3 regions of the Bradyrhizobium sp. TM239 genome follow, and region 2 is predicted to be linked to each of the others. Evidence: predicted binding sites of a transcription regulator. Region 2 holds the regulator's gene; each other region holds the start of a gene.

Region 1 (6,295 bases), on a different contig from region 2:
AACCAGGCGGCGAAGCAGGAGCATGCCCGTACCGCGGAGGCCGATCCGCGCGTGCGGGAGGTGCTGTCGCGTTTCCCCGGCGCCAAGGTTGTCGAGGTCCGCAGGCTTGCCCCCGAGACGCCGGAAGCCAATATAAACGCTGACTACGGCAGTGACGATCCGCCCGACGGTTCCGACGGCGACGATCTCTGAGCCCATCTTTTTCCAAGGACGAGCACCGATGGCTGATTTTCTCGGCATGATGAAGCAGGCGGCGCAGCTGCAATCCAAGATGCAGGAGATGCAGGAGCAGCTGGCCAACGTGGAAGTCGAGGGCATTTCCGGCGGCGGCCTCGTCGCCGTGCGCATGACCGCGAAGATGGACGTCAAGGGCATCAAGATCGATCCCTCGCTGATGAAGCCGGAAGAGCGCGAAGTGCTCGAAGACCTGCTCGTCACCGCGCTCGGTGATGCCCGCCGCAAGGCCGAGGCCGCGATGCAGGAGAAGATGCAGTCGCTGACCGGCGGTCTCGGTCTGCCGCCGGGGTTGTTCGGCCAGTAATATGGGCGCGGTTGCAGGTCCTGAAATCGAGCGGCTGGTGCAGCTTCTCGCGCGGCTGCCGGGCCTCGGTCCGCGCTCGGCGCGGCGCGCGGCGCTGCATCTGATCAAGAAGCGCGAAGCGCTGATGATGCCGCTGGCTTCGGCCATGCAGGTCGCGCTGGACAAGGTCCAGGTCTGCAAGACCTGCGGCAACATCGATACGCAAAATCCCTGCACCGTCTGCACTGATCCGAAGCGCGATGACGCCATCATCGTCGTCGTCGCCGACGTCGCCGATCTCTGGGCGCTGGAGCGCGCCAATGCGACCCAGGGGCGCTATCATGTGCTGGGCGCGACATTGTCGCCGCTCGACGGCGTCGGCCCGCAGGATTTGACCATCGACGCGCTGGTGGCGCGCGCGCATGATGCGCAGGTGCAGGAAATCATCCTGGCGCTGAATGCCACTGTGGACGGCCAGACCACGGCACACTACATCACCGACCTGCTTCAGGACGCCAACGTAAAGGTAACCCGGCTGGCCCATGGTGTGCCGGTCGGTGGCGAGCTTGATTATCTCGACGAAGGTACGCTATCGGCCGCGATGCGGCAGCGTACCCTGTTCTAGCCATCCAGACTTTACGGAACGGACGACATGACGAAACTTTTCGCCACACGCCTGGCTTTGGTCGCGACGATGATGCTGCTGGCAAGCCCGGCCATCTCCGCGCAGCAGGACGACGGGGCGCCGCCGCCGTCCAAGCCCGGCAAGCCGATCAACGCCGGCGAGGTGCTGTCCGGCGAGTTGAACGCCTTGAAAGTGCGTGACGTCAAGAATGCCGGCAAGCGGGTCGCGACCTACCAGATCACCTCCGAGCCGCGCCGTCTGCCGCCGCCGAACGGTCTGTGCAACCTCGAGACCGGGCCCGAGACCTTCCAGCTCGTTCCGAGCGGCGATGCGCAGGCCGCGCAGCTGAAGACGTTCGTCGGCAAGGAAATCTCGGTCAAGGTCGACGAGGTCGCCTGCGCCAGCGATCCCGGCCAGATGAGCGAAGCCGTGATCACGAAGTGGAGCCTGATCAAGAAGCAGTAGGGGGATCAGATCGAGATGCCGTAGGGTGGGCAAAGCGAAGCGTGTCCACCGCCTCTGCCGAATGCTTGGAACGATGGTGGGCACGGCGCAAGTGCGCCTTTGCCCACCCTACGAGACCATCACACCCTCACCGGCCCCAGCGCCTCGAAATGCCCGCGCTTCTGTAGCCACGTCAGTAGCACCAGGCTCGGAATGGCCACCAGCACGCAGATCACGAAGAACAGCGGCCAGCCCGTGGTGTCCGCGACATAGCCCGCGCTCGACGACAGATAGGTTCGCCCCACCGCCGCGAGTGCGGTGAGCAGCGCATATTGCGTCGCCGTGTGCAGCGGGTTCTGGCAGAGCGCCGAGAGGTAGGCCACGAAGATCACGGTGCCGATGGCGCTGGTGAAGTTCTCGGCGCAGATGGCGAGCGCCAGCGCCCATTGATTGGTGCCGACCACCGCGAGCCAGGCAAAGGACAAATTGGCCAGCGCCTGCACCACGCCGCCGATCCAGAGCGACATTGCCAGCGGATAGCGCCGCGCGACGAAACCGCCGGCAAATCCGCCGATCAGCGTGGCGGCGAGCCCGACGCCCTTCACGATCGCCGCATAGTCGTTGCGGGTGAAGCCGAGGTCGATCACGAACGGCGCCGTCATCGTGCCCGAGAACGCGTCGGTGAACTTGAACAGCACCACGAAGGCGAGCGCGGCGAGTGCGTCCTTGCGCGACAGGAACTCGGAGAACGCGCCGATCGCCGCGCTCAACACGCGCGCAAAGGCGGTCTCGGTTTGTGTTGCAGCTTCTGCCTGTGCGGATTGCGCCGGCTCGGTCGCGGCCAGCGCGGTAATCGTGCCGATCAGCACCATCGACGCCATCACCACATAGCCCCACATCCATGCCGAGGTGCGGGTGATGCCGGTGCTCTCGAAGCCCGAGACGATGAACAGCGCGCCCGCGGTCGAGACCAGCATGCCGATGCGATAAGCCGCGACGTAAGCCGCCATGCCGGCGGCCTGCTCGCTCTCCGGCAGGCTCTCGACGCGGAAGGCATCGACCACGATGTCCTGTGTCGACGACGTCGTCGCCACCAGCAGCACGCCGAGCGCGACGTAGAACGGCGAGCGCGCGGGGTCGGTCATCGCCAGCAGCAGGATCGCGACGATCAGCAGCAATTGCGAGAACAGCAGCCATCCGCGCCGCCGCCCGAAGACGCGCGTGAACAGCGGCACATGCAGCGCATCCACCAGCGGCGCCCACAAAAATTTCAGCGTGTAGGGCGTGCCGACCAGCGCGAACAGCCCGATGGTCTTGAGATCGACCCCGGCCTCGCGCATCCACACCAGCAGCGTCGAGCCTGACAGCGCCAGCGGCAGCCCGGAGGAGAAGCCCAGGAACAGTACGATCAGCACCCGCGGCTGCAGGTACACGGCAAGGCTGTCGCGCCAGGAGGGCGCAGGGACGGAGGTCGCGGCGGGGGAGGTCGCGTCGGGAGCGGTCATGGGGTGGTGTTAGCAGATTCTGGGGGAAAAGACTCTCATCCGCGTTAGTGAGGGCGAAAGCTCTCACCCCCTCACGATGTCATCGTCCGCGAAGGCGGACGACCCAGTAATCACCAGCATCTCGATTCAATCATAACCGCCGCAGCGTACTGGATGCCCCGCCTTCGCGGGGCATGACAGTGTGCCCTAATCTCACTCCCCCGCCTGGAGCTTCCGCGGAAACAGCTCGCCCGCGCCCGCGACCAGCCGCGGTCCCTCGGCCGGCGCGTCCGACTTGCTGAAATCCAGCTCCTCGATCCTTCCTGCGCGCTTTTCGATCTTGTCGGCGGAAATCAGGATCTGGCGGACGTCCTCGTTCGCATCGGAAAAATGCTTCTGCAATTTGACCACGCGATCCCTGAGACGTCCCAGATCGTCGCCGAGCTTGATCACTTCGGTCTGAATCAGGTCGGCGGCGTCGCGCATGCGCGCGTCCTTCATGATCTGCTGCATCACCTGGATCGCCAGCATCAAGAGCGAGGGCGACACCAGCACCACGCGGGCGCGGTAGGCCTTCTGGATCACGTCGTCGAAACCGTCGTGGATTTCCGCATAGACCGATTCCGACGGCACGAACATCAGTGCCATCTCCTGGGTCTCGCCGGTGACGAGATATTTTTCCGCGATGTCGCTGACATGCTTCATCACGTCGCCGCGCAGCCGCTGCGTGGCGATCCGCTTCTCCTCGTCGGTGCGGGCGTCGTGCAGCGCCGTCATCGCCTCCAGCGGGAATTTCGCGTCGATGCAGAGCGGGCGCTGGTCGGGCAAGAACACGACGCAGTCGGGCCGCTTGCCGGTCGAGAGCGTGAACTGGAACTCGTACGCGCCCTTCGGCAAGCCGTCCTGGACGATCGCCTCCATCCGCGCCTGGCCGAAGGCGCCGCGTGACTGCTTGTTGGCGAGCACGTCGCGGAGCGTCGTCACCTGGGTGGTGAGATCGGTGAGGTTCTTGTGGGCGCTGTCGATGATGCCGAGCCGCTCGTGCAGCGCGCGCAGGCTCTCCATGGTGTTGCGGGTCGAATGCTCCATCGATTGGCCGACGCGATGGGTCACCGAATCCAGCCGCTCGTTGACCGCGCGCGCCATTTCGGCCTGACGTCCCGCCAGCGCCTGGGTCATGGCGTCGGCTCGGCCGGCAGCTTCGCTCTGGGCGTGCAGGACCTGGCTGAGGCGCTCCTCGAGCTCGTCGGCCCGGATGGCGTGCGCCATCGCGAGTTCCGCGCCGCGCCGGCCCGAGCGGGCGATCACGACCGCAATCGCCACCAGGAGGATGAGGACAAGGGCGCCGAAGCCGATCAGCGCATCGATCGTGCGCACCGGCCAGTCGCCCAACATGAAAATGATCTCGTTCATGGGCCCTTCTAGCGCGATTCGCCGACCTTAGCGAACGAAGAGGGAACGGTTATGGTTAATAGCCCCCTAATTTTTATGGTTAACGAAACCTGAAGTTTTATGGTTAGCGAGGGGTTAACGGGGTTCCTGGCCGGATTGACCGCGTCCGGCGCGCGGCTTAAATCGCGGCCATGGCCCTCAGAGAAATCATCATCCTGCCCGACAGGCAGCTGCGTCTGGTCTCCAAGCCGATCGAGAAGGTCACGGCCGAGATCCGCAAGCTTGCCGACGACATGTTCGAGACCATGTACGACGCGCCCGGCATTGGCCTCGCCGCGATCCAGGTCGCGCAGCCGCTGCGGCTGATCACCATGGACCTCGCCAAGCGCGACGAGAACGGCGAGACCACGCCGCTTCCGCGCGTCTTCATCAATCCCGAGATCATCGCCTCGTCCGAGGAGCTCTCGGTCTACGAGGAAGGCTGCCTCTCGATCCCCGAATATTACGAGGAGGTCGAGCGCCCCGCGAAGGTGCGCGTGCGCTTCACCGATCTCGACGGCAAGGTGCACGAGGAGGATGCCGAGGGCCTCTATGCCACCTGCATCCAGCACGAGATCGACCACCTCAACGGCGTGCTGTTCGTCGACTATCTGTCGAAGCTCAAGCGCGACCGCGTGATGAAAAAGTTCGAGAAGGCCGCCAAGCGCGCGGGCGAGTGAATCATCGGAGCTGCCCCATCCTCGGTGCGCTCCCTCCCCCCTTGCGGGGGAGGGCGGGGGAGAGGGGTAGCCCAGCAAAAGGTGCTCCTGATCTGCGGAGCGCAAGCAACAAGGCGCTCGCGCTCAAACCGACAGAGCGCGTCGTGTGGCACCCCTCTCCCTAGCCCTCCCCCGCAAGGGGGGAGGGAACATACCGAGTTCTTGTCATGCCCCTTCGCCTGATCTTCATGGGCACGCCCGATTTCTCCGTGCCGACGCTGCTCGAGCTCGTCGCGCATGGCCACGAGATCGCGGCGGTCTACACCCGCGCGCCGAAGCCCGGCGGGCGGCGCGGCCTGCAATTGCAGCCGACGCCGGTGGAAGAGGCCGCGCGAAAACTCGGCATTCCCGTGCTGACGCCGAAGACGTTGAAGACGCAAGAGGCGCTCGACGAGTTCAGCGCGTTCGATGCCGATGCGGCCGTCGTCGTTGCTTACGGCATGATCCTGCCGCAGGCGATCCTCGATGCGCCAAAGCTCGGCTGCTACAATCTGCACGCCTCGCTGTTGCCGCGCTGGCGCGGCGCGGCGCCCATCAACCGTGCGATCATGGCTGATGATGCCGAGAGCGGCGTGATGGTGATGAAGATGGATGTCGGCCTCGACACCGGCGACGTCGCCATGGCCGAGCGTCTGGCCGTCACCGACAACATGACTGCGCTGGACCTGCACGATCGGCTCTCCCGTCTCGGTGCCGACCTGATGGTGCGCGCGATGGCCGCGCTCGCCCGCGATGGCCTCCAGCTCAAGAAGCAGAGCGAGGACGGCGTCACCTATGCCGCCAAGATCGACAAGGCCGAGGCGCGCATCGACTGGACCAAGCCGGCGCGCGCCGTGCTGCGTCACATCCACGGCCTGTCGCCATTCCCGGGCGCATGGGCCGAGCTTGCCGGCGTCAGCGAGAACGCGCGCGTCAAGATCCTGCGGTGTGAGTTGGCGAAAGGGGAGGGCGCGCCGGGCGAAGTGCTCGATGACAAGCTCACCATCGCCTGCGGCGAGGGCGCCATCCGCATCATCGAGCTCCAGCGCGAGGGTAAGGGCCGGATGCAGGCCGCGGACTTTTTGCGCGGTGT
Region 2 (6,295 bases):
GAGTTCGATCGCGCCGACATGCGCCTCGTCGTCGCCGCAGAACAGCACCATCACGGCTTGCAGGAATTCGCCTGCAAACACCGGCACCGCCACGCCGCAGGTGAGGCCGGCCGCGACGGCCTGCTCGGTCCGCTTGAAATAGGAGTTGGCGAATTTCGTGAGGATGACGGGATGGCCGGAGGCCCAGGCCTTGCCTGGAAGCCCCTCGTCATATCCGAAGTGCAGCTCTTCGCTGACGGCCTTGAACGCGGACAGCCCTTCGTCGTAGAGGCCACCGCCGAATTCCAGCCGCATGCGCGTCCGGTCAGGCACCCAGAGTTCAACGACGCGAATGAAGGTTTTCATCGAGCGTGTCCGCCGCCTCAAACCACGACAGCATCGGTCATTTGGCTGCGGAGCGGAGGTTCAAAATTCAGGCAGGACGGCCCAAACTTCGTGCGGCGACGAGGTGCGGCGGCGGCGGCGCTCACCGATCGAATTTCGTTAAACAAAAACCCACCGGGCTCGCCGGCATCGGCCGGCGACGGCATTTCAATCCTGGCCCCGGACCCGCCGGGCCGGAGGGCGTCAGCCGATCGGCAGTCGCGTGACCGTCGGGCGACTGTCGGCGATGATCTGCGGCTTGTGCTCGCGCTCGCCGATCGGCAGGGTCACCGGCAGTTGCAGCACGGTTGCGCGCTGGCCCTCGACGAGCTGCGTCACCAGCACGGATTTGCCGTCCGGGAATTCGATCGCATCATGATGGCGATCGGGAATGTGCGGATCGATCTTGCCGAACTTGCCGACGCGGGAGTTGACGGTGCGCGTCCAGATCCAGCGGTTGTCGTAACGGACGTTGTCGGCGAAGGCGAGCTCCGTTCCCGGCAGCAGGCAGACCGCGACCGAGAGATCGGCTTCGGAGGCGAAGCCGCGCGTCGAGGTGCCGCGGAATGTTGTCGTGACGATCGTCTCGCCGACTTCTGCGGGGCGCGTCGCGACGGCATGCAGGCTATAGTCACACATCGGGTGCTCCTCATTGCAGAGATAGCGACCCGCACCTCTTTTGGAGGCGCAGGCCTCTGTCAGAGTTGAAACACGCAACGCTCTGCTTCGTTGTAGGCAAATCTGCGGCTGGGATCCGCGAGCCCCGATCACATTATCTTTTCCATCTTTTCCGAATTCGATAGGAACAAAGCCGGCCTCCGTGCATTTGGGAGGCGCGCATCAAACGACCGGCGAGAGACCCGCCTGTATCGCCAACTCGGCTGCGATGGCTACGCGACTGCATTGCGGTCGTCGCGCGCTCGCGGCCGTGTCCTGGCCGACATGGCGATGCGATTTCGCGACAACGGCTTGCGATGCTGAGGAGCCATCAGCGTTGCTGCGGCTGCGCTCAAACGATCTGGCGCATTGGGCTGTCCCCCTCGAACTCGAAAGGCCGCGAAGCGATGTTGCTTCGCAGCGGCCTGCCGAGGATGTCGCGAAAGGAGGAGGGGGCCGGATAATCTGTGCAGAACCAGAAAGACTATCCAGCCGGAGCGGACCATCATCCGCTCCAATCTCTGATCGGCGACGCCGATCGAAGGCGCGCGCGAGGCGCCGAGTACTTCCGGTATCAGTACTTGCGGTAAAGCCCGATCAGCTTGCCCTGAATCTTCACGCGGTTCGGCGGCAGGATGCGCACCTCGTAAGCGGCATTGGCGGGCTCCAGCGCGATCGAGGCGCCGCGGCGACGGAAGCGCTTGAGCGTGGCTTCCTCGTCGTCGATCAGCGCCACAACGATATCGCCGGTATCGGCGCTCTCGTTGCGCTGGATCAGCGCCATGTCGCCGTCGAGGATGCCGGCCTCGACCATGGAATCGCCGCGCACTTCGAGCGCGTAATGCTCGCCGGAGCCGAGCATGTCGGGCGGCACGCTGATGGTGTGGCTGCGGGTCTGCAATGCCTCGATCGGGGTGCCGGCCGCGATGCGGCCCATCACCGGCACCGCCACGGGCCGCTCGCCCTCGTCTGCGGACGGGCTGGAGCTCGCGCGTACCTTGCCGAGATTGCCTTCGATGACGCTTGGCGTGAAGCCGCGTCGGTTGCCGGCGGCAGCCTGGAGCTCGGGCAGCTTGATCACTTCGATGGCCCGGGCGCGGTTGGGCAGGCGGCGGATGAAGCCGCGCTCCTCGAGCGCGGTGATCAGGCGATGGATGCCCGATTTCGAGCGCAGGTCGAGCGCATCCTTCATCTCGTCGAAGGACGGCGGCACGCCGCTTTCCTTCAAGCGTTCGCTGATGAACCGCAGAAGCTCGTATTGTTTGCGCGTTAACATCTCGACCAAAGTCCCCCGGTTGATGTCGTTCGATTCCGAGACGATGAATTCAGCGATAAGCCGCTGCATGCTCGAAACAAATCATGAACGGACACTATATGTTCGATATGTGTTCCGCAACTGCTTAATTTACCGTGAACAGAACGAAACTCACGGAATGCGTGTGGCCGCGCAGTTCAGACGGGGAGCCTTAGCATCTCGCAGGGGCTGCCGGCCTCGGCCTTCGGCGCAAACGGTGCGCGCACGAGAAGTACCTGTGCTGCAGCAAGATTCGCAAGCAGAGAGGAGTCTTGATGGCTGACGGGAAGGGCGACGAGGGTGCCGTCGTCGCGCAGCTCCAGGCGCGCGCGCAGATAGTCTTCGCGCTGGTCGTTGGCGCCGAGATCGCGGCCCAGTACGGCGCGCTCGCGATGATGATGAACAACCGAACGGCCCGACAGCGCCCGAATCAGCGGCACCATGAACAGGAACGCGCACACGTAGGACGATACGGGATTGCCGGGCAGGCCGATGACGCCCATCGCCCCTAGCCGTCCGTGCATCATCGGCTTGCCGGGCCGCATCGCGATCTTCCAGAACGCCATCGCGATGCCTTCGTCCTTGAGCGCCTGCTGGACCAGATCGTGGTCGCCGACCGATGCGCCCCCGGTCGTGATCAGGATGTCGGCGCCGCTTTCGCGCGCGCGGCGGATGCCGGCGGTGGTGGCCTCCAGCGTATCGGCGGCAACACCGAGGTCGATGGTCTCGGCGCCCTCGCTGCGGGCGAGCGCGTGCAGGGCGTAGCCGTTGGAATAGACGATCTGGCCGTGCCCGGGCGTGGTGCCCGGCATCACCAGTTCGTCGCCAGTGGCAAGGATCGCGACCCTCGGGCGGCGGCAAACGGCGAGATGCGGGTGATTCATGCCGGCGGCGAGGGCGAGATCGCGCTCTGTCAGACGGGTTCCCTTGCGCAGGAGGACGTCACCCTCGCGGAAATCGACGCCGGCGGGGCGGATGTGGCGACCCACGATCGCGGCTTCCTTGATCGTTATTTGCTTGCCTTCGGCGATCGTGTCCTCCTGGATCACGACTGCATCCGCGCCGTCGGGAACGACACCGCCAGTGAAGATCCGCACCGCTTCGCCGGCGCCGACCCTTCCCGTGAACGGACGGCCCGCGGCGACCTCACCGATCATCGTCAGCCTGGAATCGATGGTCGCCGCGTCGGCCGCGCGCACGGCATAGCCGTCCATCGCCGACATCGCCTGGGGCGGTTGGGTGCGCCGCGCAGCGACGTCCTGCGCGAGCACGCGATGGTAGGCTTCGTCGAGTGAAACCATCTCTGCAGGCAGCGGCTCTGCACCCGCCAGCACCGCAGCAAGGGCGTCGGAAACCGGCATCAAGGCCACGGCGAAACTCCTGCTCGGCACGTTCGGACGAAATGTTCCGACAGTCTTCTAGCCGAGCGCGGGGGCAGAGGCAAAATTGCGGAGCGGGCGCGATTTATCCTGCCGCTTCCAGCCCAGTATGGAAGGCAGATTCAGGCTCGGTGTGGCATGATCCAGAGAACGAGACAGATGGGCAGAAGGGGGGCCATGGCGAGGACGAGAATGACGAGCGCCACGGCCAGCATCGCTCAACTCCCGGTCGGCCGGTCCGGCCCGTCGTCCAGCGCGACGTCGGGAGCCTTCGGGCCTTGATCCCTGTCGGGCAGCGGATCGGCCTGGGATTTCAGGTCGGCGGCCTTGCTGATCAGCTTGGCGGAAAGGTCAGAATCCGAGGTGGTTCTCGCGAACTCTAACAGGAGAGAGGCTTGCTTGGTGAGATAGGTTTTGCCCAGCACGTCGATAAGTCCGTTGTAGAAGTCCCAGCGGACTCAAGAGTCCGGAAGGGGCCATTCCGTTCCCGGAACTCCGTACAAAAATGCACAAAGCGTTCTGGTTCCTATTTCGGGCAAAATTGGTTCCAGAAGACTTGCCCTCCGTTGGCGCCTCCCGCTCAGCGGAAATCGTCAGATGCCCAATGCCTTCAAGGCGTTTCCGACGTCGCGTGGCGACGTCACATGCACTGCCGTCAGTCCGCATGCCCGCGCGCCTTCGATGTTCTCGGCGAGATCGTCGAAGAACACGATACGCTCCGCGGGCACGCCGATCGCGGTGACAACGTGGTCGAAGGCTTCCGCGTCCGGTTTGCGCAGGCCGATGCTGGACGACAGATACAGCGCGCGGAAATGGCCGAGCAGTTCGCCATATTCCTTCGAGAAATAGTCGACATGCGGCCGGTTGGTGTTGGAGAAGGCGTAGAGCGGCATCTGCTTCGCCGCACGCGGCAGCAGCTCGGCGATGTCAGGCATCTCGCCGGCGAAGATCGCGTTCCAGCCTTCCAGGAACTGCGCGTCCGAAATGCCGATGCCGAGCGATGCACGCAGCGAGGCGAAATAATCCTCGTCGCTGATCTTGCCGACCTCGTGCAGCCGATAGGCCTCGTCACGCACATAGCGCGCGACGATGGATTCGGGCTGGCAGCCGGCATGGTCCGCCCAGCAGGCGATCGCCTTGGAGAAGTCGATGTCGAGCACCACGCGCCCGAGATCGAACAGCAGCGCATCCGCGCTGCCGGGAGAGAGCGAAGTCATTGCGTCCTTTTCATCAGTATCGATACGGATCGTGGTCGAACAGCGGGAATGCACTGAACACGCTCGGCGCGTTGGTGGCGGTCGCCGGATGCAGGCAGGATTTGTCGACCTCGGCGAATGACGTGGCGCCCAAAAGGCCGAGGCAGCGCAGCACCTCATCCTCCAGCAGCTCCAGCATCCGCGCGACGCCGGCCTCGCCAGCCGCCGCCAGCGCCCAGCATTGCAGCCGGCCGATGCCGACCATGTCCGCGCCCGCTGCGATCGCCTTGACGATGTCGGTGCCGCGACAGATGCCGCCGTCGACCATGATCTTGGCGCGACCCTTCACGGCCTCGACGATCTCGGGCAACACATGCATGGCGCCGCGGCCATGGTCGAGCTGGCGGCCGCCATGGTTGGAGACGTAGATCCATTCGACACCGTGATCGACCGCGATCTGGGCGTCCTCGGCGGTGGCGATGCCCTTCAGGATCAGCGGAATCCGGAACTTGTTCTTGATCATCTTCACGGTCCGCCACTCCAGGCCCTTCTGGAAATCGCCGCCGGTGGCACGCAGGCGGCTCTCGCGGACGTAGCGCTTGGCGATGTCACGTTCACGACGGCTGTAATGGGCGGTGTCGACAGTCAGGCAGAAGCCGGCATAGGCGCTCTTCTCGGCCCGGCTGACGACATCGGCCACAAAGGCGTCGTCGCCGCGGACATAGAGCTGATAGAGCCGGAGCGCATCGGGCGCGGCTTCCGCAGTCTGCTCCAGGCCGGGCTCGGACACCGAGCTCAGCATGTGCGCCGCACCGAAGGTGCCGGCAGCGCGCGCGACGCTCGCCGCGCCATCCGGATCGAAGATCTCGAGTGCGCCGACCGGGGCGAGCACCACCGGCAGGCGCATCCTGCGGCCGAACTGCTGGACCGAGCCGTCGACCTTGCGGACGTCGCGTAGCACTCGCGGGCGGAAGGCGATCTCGTCCAGCGCCATGCGGTTGCGGCGCATCGTGGTTTCGGTCTCGGCGGCGCCGACGATGTAGTCCCAGGCGTTCTGGTTGAGGTTGGCCCGCGCTTTCCGGATGAATTCGTGCAGGTTCTGGAACTGCTCGTTGCTGGCGCCAAGCTCGACGTTCCGTTCCGGCCGGATGCGGGGTGCCTCGTTCATTGTTATCCTCCCGAGAATTTGAAGCCTTGTGTCATCGCCTAGCCCGTCCAGCGCTCCAAAACCATCCTAAAATGGCATGGCTGCGAGGCTGGACCGGCGCACCGATTCCCCCTTGGGACGGGCCAGTCCTGCAACGTTGCCAAAAGTTTAGGCCCGAACGAAGCGATTTTTGCGGTGTACCGGTCGGCGGTGCATCCCGGCCTTGAAGAAACCAGAATGGTATTGTGAGAAACGGACT
Region 3 (6,295 bases), on a different contig from region 2:
CTTCGGTGAAGGCGACGTGGACGCCGGCGGTCCAGAACAGGGAGGTGAGCTCGACCGAGGTATCGCCGAGGGCGATGCAGGGATGCGAGACCGATCCGATCTCGCCGCGGGCCAACACCGCAGCCGCCAACAAGGGAACAGCCGAGGCCAGGATCTTAAAACGCAACATGACACTCTACTCGCCGGGCCCGGTACGGGAACTTTGTGGGCCTTATGGTTTGCAGAGCGTAAAGGAAACTCGTTACCGCCGGGTTGATGCGCGGAATGATCAAGCCATCTGCCGCACATCCTCCGCGAGTGCGCGGTAGGAGAGCGCTTCGGCCAGATGCAGCCGGCCGATCTTCTCAGTGCGATCGAGGTCGGCCAGCGTGCGCGCCACCCGCAGCACGCGGTGATAGCCGCGCGCCGAGAGCCGCATGGTCTCGGCGGCGTCGCGCAGCAATTTGGCGCCTTGCGCGTCCGGCTTTGCGATCTCCTCCAGCACGGAGGCAGGAGCCTCGGCATTGGTGCGAACCTTGGGCAGGCCGGCATCGGCATAACGGGCGAGCTGGATGTCGCGCGCCGCCGCCACGCGGGCGGCGACTTCGGCGGAGCCTTCCGCCGGTGGCGGCAGGATCAAATCCGCCGCGGTCACCGCCGGCACCTCGATGCGCAGGTCGATGCGGTCCATCAACGGGCCGGAGATGCGCGCCTGGTAGTCGCCGGTGCAGCGGTCGACACGGCCGCGCTTGCAGGCATAGCCGGGCTCGAACGCATTGCCGCAGCGGCACGGATTCATCGCCGCGACCAGCATGAAGCGGGCAGGGTAAGTGACGCGATGGTTGGCGCGCGACACCGCGACCTCGCCGTTCTCCAGCGGCTGCCGGAGCGAATCCAGCACGCGCGGATCGAACTCCGGCAATTCGTCGAGGAACAGCACGCCCTGATGTGCCAGCGAGATCTCGCCGGGCTTTGCGCGCATGCCGCCGCCGGTGAGCGCGGCCATGCTCGCGGAATGATGCGGCGAGCGGAACGGCCGCTTGGCCGTCAGCGCGCCGCCCTCGATCTCGCCGGCAACGGAGGCGATCATCGAGACCTCGAGCAGTTCGCTCGGTGACAGCGGCGGCAGGATCGAGGGCAGGCGCGCCGCGAGCATCGATTTGCCGGCGCCGGGCGCCCCGATCATGAGCAAATGATGCCCGCCGGCGGCCGCGATCTCCAGCGCGCGCTTGGCGCTCTCCTGACCCTTGATGTCGCGCAGGTCGAGCGTGGAGGCGGCGGGCTCATGCACCTTCGGTGACGGCCGCGACAGCACCTGTGTGCCCTTGAAGTGATTGGCGATCTGGATCAGCGAGCTTGCCGCGATGATCTGGATGTCCGGGCTCGCCCATGCCGCTTCGGAGCCGCACGAGGCCGGGCAGATCAGCCCTTCCTCGCGCATATTGGCGCCGAACGCGGCGGGAAGAACGCCGGCCACGGGCGCGATCGAGCCATCGAGGCCGAGCTCGCCGAGCACGGTGAAGCCGGTCAGCGCATCCGGCGGGATCGCGCCGATCGCCGCCATCAGCCCGAGGGCGATCGGCAGGTCGTAATGGCTGCCTTCCTTCGGCAGGTCAGCCGGCGCCAGATTGACGATGATCCGCCGCGCCGGCAGCGCCAGGCCGGAGGCAATCAGCGCCGAGCGCACCCGCTCGCGCGCCTCAGACACCGCCTTGTCCGGCAGGCCGACAATGGCGAAGGCCGGCAGACCCGGCGCGACCTGCACCTGCACGTCGACCGCACGGGCCTCGATCCCCTCGAAGGCGACGGTGGAAACCCGCTGAACCATGCTCAAACCAGCCTGCCCCTCTCGCACAATTAGGGGTAGCAGAGACGGGCCCTCTCCGCAAGAACAATACGGGAACAATCTCGGCGGGCGAGCAAGCCCTAACCAATCGTAAACGCCACGCCGACACTACGCCTCGAATGCCGGCTTCTGTCCTCAGCACATTCCAACGAATGTCCGCTATTCCTGAGGCTGCGGGATGGGCCGTGGTCTAACGGGTGAACAATTCAAATGCTTGCAAATCGCCGGAGAAGCGAACGTCGGGTGTGCAGCCGGCTCGCCAAGATCCATTTTGGCGCGGGCTCGCTGCCGCGGGACTGCACGATCACGGATATTTCGGATGGCGGCGTGAAAGTGGTGGCGGAATTCCTGGAAGTGCCGCCGCAATTCACCATCATCTTCGCACCTGATTATTCCCGCCAATGCCGCCTGCGCTGGCGCATCGGCTGCGAATTCGGCGCCGAGTTCACCGACTAAAGCGCGATGCGATGAGGATGAATCGTCATCGCGCTTTAGGTTGTTGTTTAAGCATGATCTCTTCGGAAAACCGCTGCGCACTTTTCCGGATCATGCTTTAAGGTCTCACAGCCCGCGTCCTTAACGGGACTTTAGCGTTAATCGGTAAGCATCTCTGATCAGTTGCCGAGTGATCAGAGTATGTCCAAGCGTTCGTCCCTCGCCTCTCCCCCGGCGAGATTGCTGCTTCCCGCACTCCTGGTGCTCGTCCTCGGCGGTTGCCAGACCGCCGGCATCGAGGATGTGACCGGCGCGCTCGGCGTCAGATCGGAAGCGGCTGTCAAGTCCGACGCCAGGCCGGACATGGACGCGTTGCGCGAGCGTTATCGCGCCAAGCCCAATGATCCCAACGTTGCGCTCGCCTACGGCAAGGCGTTGCGCGAGACCGGCCAGCGCGCGCAGGCGGTCGCGGTCATGGAGCAGGCCGTGCTCGCCCATCCCAGCAACAAGGCGCTGCTCGCCGGCTATGGCCGCGCGCTCGCCGACAGCGGCAATTTCCAGCAGGCCTTCGACGTCCTCAGCCGCGCGCATACGCCGGAGGATCCGGACTGGCGCATCCTGTCGGCACAGGGTGCGGCGCTCGATCAGCTCGGCCGCAACGAAGAGGCGCAGCAATATTATACCACGGCGTTGAAGATCGTGCCGGACGAGCCGACCGTGCTGTCCAATCTCGGCCTGTCCTATATGCTGCAAAACAATCTGCCGAAGGCCGAACAGGTGCTCGGCCGCGCTCATCAGCGCAATCAGAACGATGCGCGGGTCCGTGCCAATCTTGCGCTCGTGCTGGGATTGCAGGGCCGCGAGGCCGAGGCCGAAATCCTCGTGAAGGCAGATTTGCCGCCGGACCAGGCAGCGGCCAAGGTCGCGGCGCTGCGGCAGCTGCTGGCGAAGAAGCAGCAGCGGGCGGACAAGTAATCCGCCCCTCTTGGTGGATGCTTACGACGCCTTGCGATGCGGCGCGGAGTTGCGGCTTGACCTGCCCTTCAGCTTCTTCAGCAGCGGTCCGAGCAGCGAGCGCTTCGGCTTCTTCACCTCGCCGCGCCCGGCGAGGCGGTTCGCCATGTTCTGGAACAGCTCGGTGGTGCGGTGGTTCTTGGAGACCTCCGCGATCATCTGGCCGTTATTGGCGGCGGTGGAGAACAGTTTCGAATCGAACGGGATCACCGCGATCGGCTGGCTTTCCATGGTCTTGGCGAACGCCTTGACCTCGATCTCCGCGCGCTTGTGCATGCCGACCTGGTTGATGCAATACAGCGGCGGCCGGTCGTTCGGCCGCGCCGCCTTCAGCACGCTCAGCATGTTCTTGGTGTTGCGCAAATTGGCGAGATCGGGCTCGGCCACGATGACGATGTCGTCCGCGTTCACCAGCGCGCGCCGCGTCCAGCCGGACCATTGGTGGGGAACGTCGAGCACGATGCAGGGCGTGGTCATGCGCAGCGTGTCGAACACGGCGTCGAAAGCTTCGGCGCCGAAATCATAGACGCGGTCGAGGGTGGCAGGCGCCGCGAGGAGGCTGAGGCGCTCGGTGCATTTGGAGAGCAGGCGCTCCATCAGCGCCGTGTCCGGCCGGTCCTGCGACAGCACCGCGTTGGCGATGCCCTGCACCGGGTCCTGGTTGTAGTCGAGGCCCGCGGTGCCGAAGGCGAGGTCGAGGTCGATCACGACGGAATCGAGCGCGAGGTCACGGGCGATGGTCCAAGCCACGTTGTGGGCAACGGTGGAGGCGCCGACGCCGCCCTTGGCGCCGACCACCGCGATGACGCGGCCGGTGATGATGGCCTCGGAGGCCGAGAACAGGCTGCAGATGGAGCGGACCACGTCGAGGGTTTCGACCGGTCCCACCACATAATCGTTGACGCCGCGGCGCACCAGCTCGCGATAGGGCGCGGTGTCGTTGGGATTGCCGATCACGACCACGCGGGTGCCGGGGTCGCAGACGCCGGCGAGGTCGTCGAGTCCCTCGAGGATGTCGCGCGTACCGTCGGATTCGATCACGATCACGTTCGGCGTCGGCATCGATTCATAGACTTCGATCGCCGCGGCAAGGCCACCGTCCTTGGCGGTGAGGTGTGCCTTGGCGAGCCGGCGGTCCTGCCCCGCCGCGGTCACCGCGGCGAGCGTCTTCTCGGTCTCGCAAAAGGCCTGCACCGAGATGCGGGGAACCGGCGCAATGTGTTCCTCGGGGTGCTGCGGATCGTCCGCTTCTTCGTCGTGGATAACGGTCATTTGCCTGTGTCGCTGAGCTTGGCCTTGTCGGCTTCGGAATTGGGAGTCGAGATCGCAGTGCCCTTGCGATAGCGATCAAAGGCGATGTCGCGCCGCGCGGTATAGGCCGGCGTCTCGGATCGCGGCTGCTCGAGGTCGGCCGGATTGTCGATCATCGCGGCGAGATTGCGCTGGCTGGCGCAGCCCAGATTGAAGTAGGGCCGGTTCTCGTTGTAGCCGGGATCGAGGATCGAGGGGCCGAGGTCTTCCGGCCACAGCCCGCAGGGGCCGGCGACCGCGGTGATCTTCGAATAGCTCAGGCGGATGGTGGGCAGCAGCCCGGGATCTTCAGGGCGATAGGGATGCTGGACGATGGCACGCGATGGCACGCCGCCTGATGCGAGCACAGACCGGATTTCCCGATAGGTCGCCGCCGCCGCGCGCGAATTCGCAGCGTCGACGGGAACGTCGACGACGACGGAGCCGGTGCCTTCGCGCACCCAGTCCCGGGCGATACCCGCGACGTCCGAATGCTGCGCGGCCGACAGGCCGCCCCTCGCCTTGCCGACGAAGATCACGATCGACTTCTTGCCTTCCTGCACCGCGATCGGGTGGCGCTGGCGATAGTCGGTCGGCACCGTCTGGGTGACGATCTCGCCGGTGGTGTTACAGGCGCCCAGCATGACGGAGAGCCCCGTCAGTGCCAGCGCGACGCCCAGATTGCGACGTCGATCGGCTGATGTTGTCGTCATCGCCTGGTCCCCTCTTGCCCCGTGTCCTGCCCCGGTCCCCAAACCGTTCGTCTCAGTCGATGATGAAGCCGAAATCGCCGGGCGCGCCGGCGATCGGATCGACGCGACGCGCGATGCCATAGAGGCGATTCATGCGGCCGAGCAGTGCGGTCTGCGCGTCCGAGGCCGGCGCGAAGCCGTCGTCGGGCCGCGCCAATTCCTTCTGGGCGACCGCGCGCACCACATAGGGCGTCACGATCACCATCAGCTCGGTCTCGTTGTTGACGAAGTCCTGGCTGCGGAACAGCGCGCCGATGATCGGCACCTGGTCGATGCCGGGAAGGCCGTTGATCGCCTGCTTGGTCTGCTGCTGGATCAGGCCGGCCATCGCCATCGATCCGCCGGAGGGAATCTCCAGCGTCGTCTCGGCGCGGCGGGTCTGGATCGAGGGGATGGTGATCGAGTTGCTCGAGGTCGAGGACACCGCCTGCGTCAACGTGATCGAATTCGTATTCGACAGCTCCGAGACCTCGGTCATCACGCGCAGGCTGATGCGGCCTTCGCTGAGCACGACCGGGGTGAAGTTCAGCGAGATGCCGAACTTCTTGTAGGTGATCTGGGTGGTACAGACGTGGGTGACGGGATCGCAGGAATAGCCTGCCGGAATCGGGAATTCGCCGCCGGCGATGAAGGTGGCGGATTCGCCCGAAATCGCGGTCAGGCTCGGTTCGGCGAGCGTGCGCATCACGCCGGCGCTTTCCATCGCACGCATGGTGGCGCTGACGGTGGCGATGCCCTTGGTGACGCCGGCAACGCCGAGTCCGTTGCTGCCGACGATCGGCCCGCCCGAGACCGAGAACGGGTTGGAATTGTTGAAATTCACCACCGCGGTGCCGGCGTTCAGGCTGGCGCTGAGATCGACGCCGAGCTGCTTGACGATGTCGCGGCGGACTTCGCCGACGACGACCTTGAGCATCACCTGGTCGCGGCCACGCACGACGATGCTGTTGACGACCTTGTCCGAGCCGCCGACCAGTTT

What was found. Region 2 encodes LexA, which represses DNA repair genes until DNA is damaged. Its sites were predicted from a motif close to TGTTCNNNNTGTGTTCNG; they were not measured.
Region 1: AABA84_RS30805 (DNA recombination protein RmuC) is a predicted target of LexA. The motif match lies at 4,517-4,534, and genes of this name have one in related genera.
Region 3: AABA84_RS20760 (YifB family Mg chelatase-like AAA ATPase) is a predicted target of LexA. The motif match lies at 1,867-1,884, and genes of this name have one in related genera.

Annotation. Positions count from the first base shown of each region.
Region 1 covers NZ_BTIR01000023.1:976-7,270, reverse strand. Annotated here, with positions in the region: gene AABA84_RS30830 (DNA polymerase III subunit gamma/tau) at 1-192, shown strand, start outside; gene AABA84_RS30825 (YbaB/EbfC family nucleoid-associated protein) at 221-541, shown strand; gene recR (recombination mediator RecR) at 543-1,145, shown strand; gene AABA84_RS30815 (hypothetical protein) at 1,173-1,610, shown strand; gene AABA84_RS30810 (AmpG family muropeptide MFS transporter) at 1,730-3,094, opposite strand; gene AABA84_RS30805 (DNA recombination protein RmuC) at 3,287-4,486, opposite strand; gene def (peptide deformylase) at 4,657-5,184, shown strand; gene fmt (methionyl-tRNA formyltransferase) at 5,391-6,295, shown strand, end outside.
Region 2 covers NZ_BTIR01000024.1:78,342-84,636, forward strand. Annotated here, with positions in the region: gene AABA84_RS31585 (GAF domain-containing protein) at 1-345, opposite strand, end outside; gene AABA84_RS31590 (hypothetical protein) at 568-1,002, opposite strand; gene lexA (transcriptional repressor LexA) at 1,595-2,296, opposite strand; gene AABA84_RS31600 (molybdopterin molybdotransferase MoeA) at 2,473-3,684, opposite strand; gene AABA84_RS31605 (hypothetical protein) at 3,912-4,118, opposite strand; gene AABA84_RS31610 (HAD-IA family hydrolase) at 4,287-4,910, opposite strand; gene AABA84_RS31615 (alpha-hydroxy acid oxidase) at 4,924-6,057, opposite strand.
Region 3 covers NZ_BTIR01000011.1:501,129-507,423, reverse strand. Annotated here, with positions in the region: gene AABA84_RS20765 (hypothetical protein) at 1-169, opposite strand, end outside; gene AABA84_RS20760 (YifB family Mg chelatase-like AAA ATPase) at 269-1,807, opposite strand; gene AABA84_RS20755 (PilZ domain-containing protein) at 2,036-2,281, shown strand; gene AABA84_RS20750 (tetratricopeptide repeat protein) at 2,462-3,235, shown strand; gene AABA84_RS20745 (AAA family ATPase) at 3,257-4,546, opposite strand; gene AABA84_RS20740 (CpaD family pilus assembly protein) at 4,543-5,277, opposite strand; gene AABA84_RS20735 (type II and III secretion system protein family protein) at 5,330-6,295, opposite strand, start outside.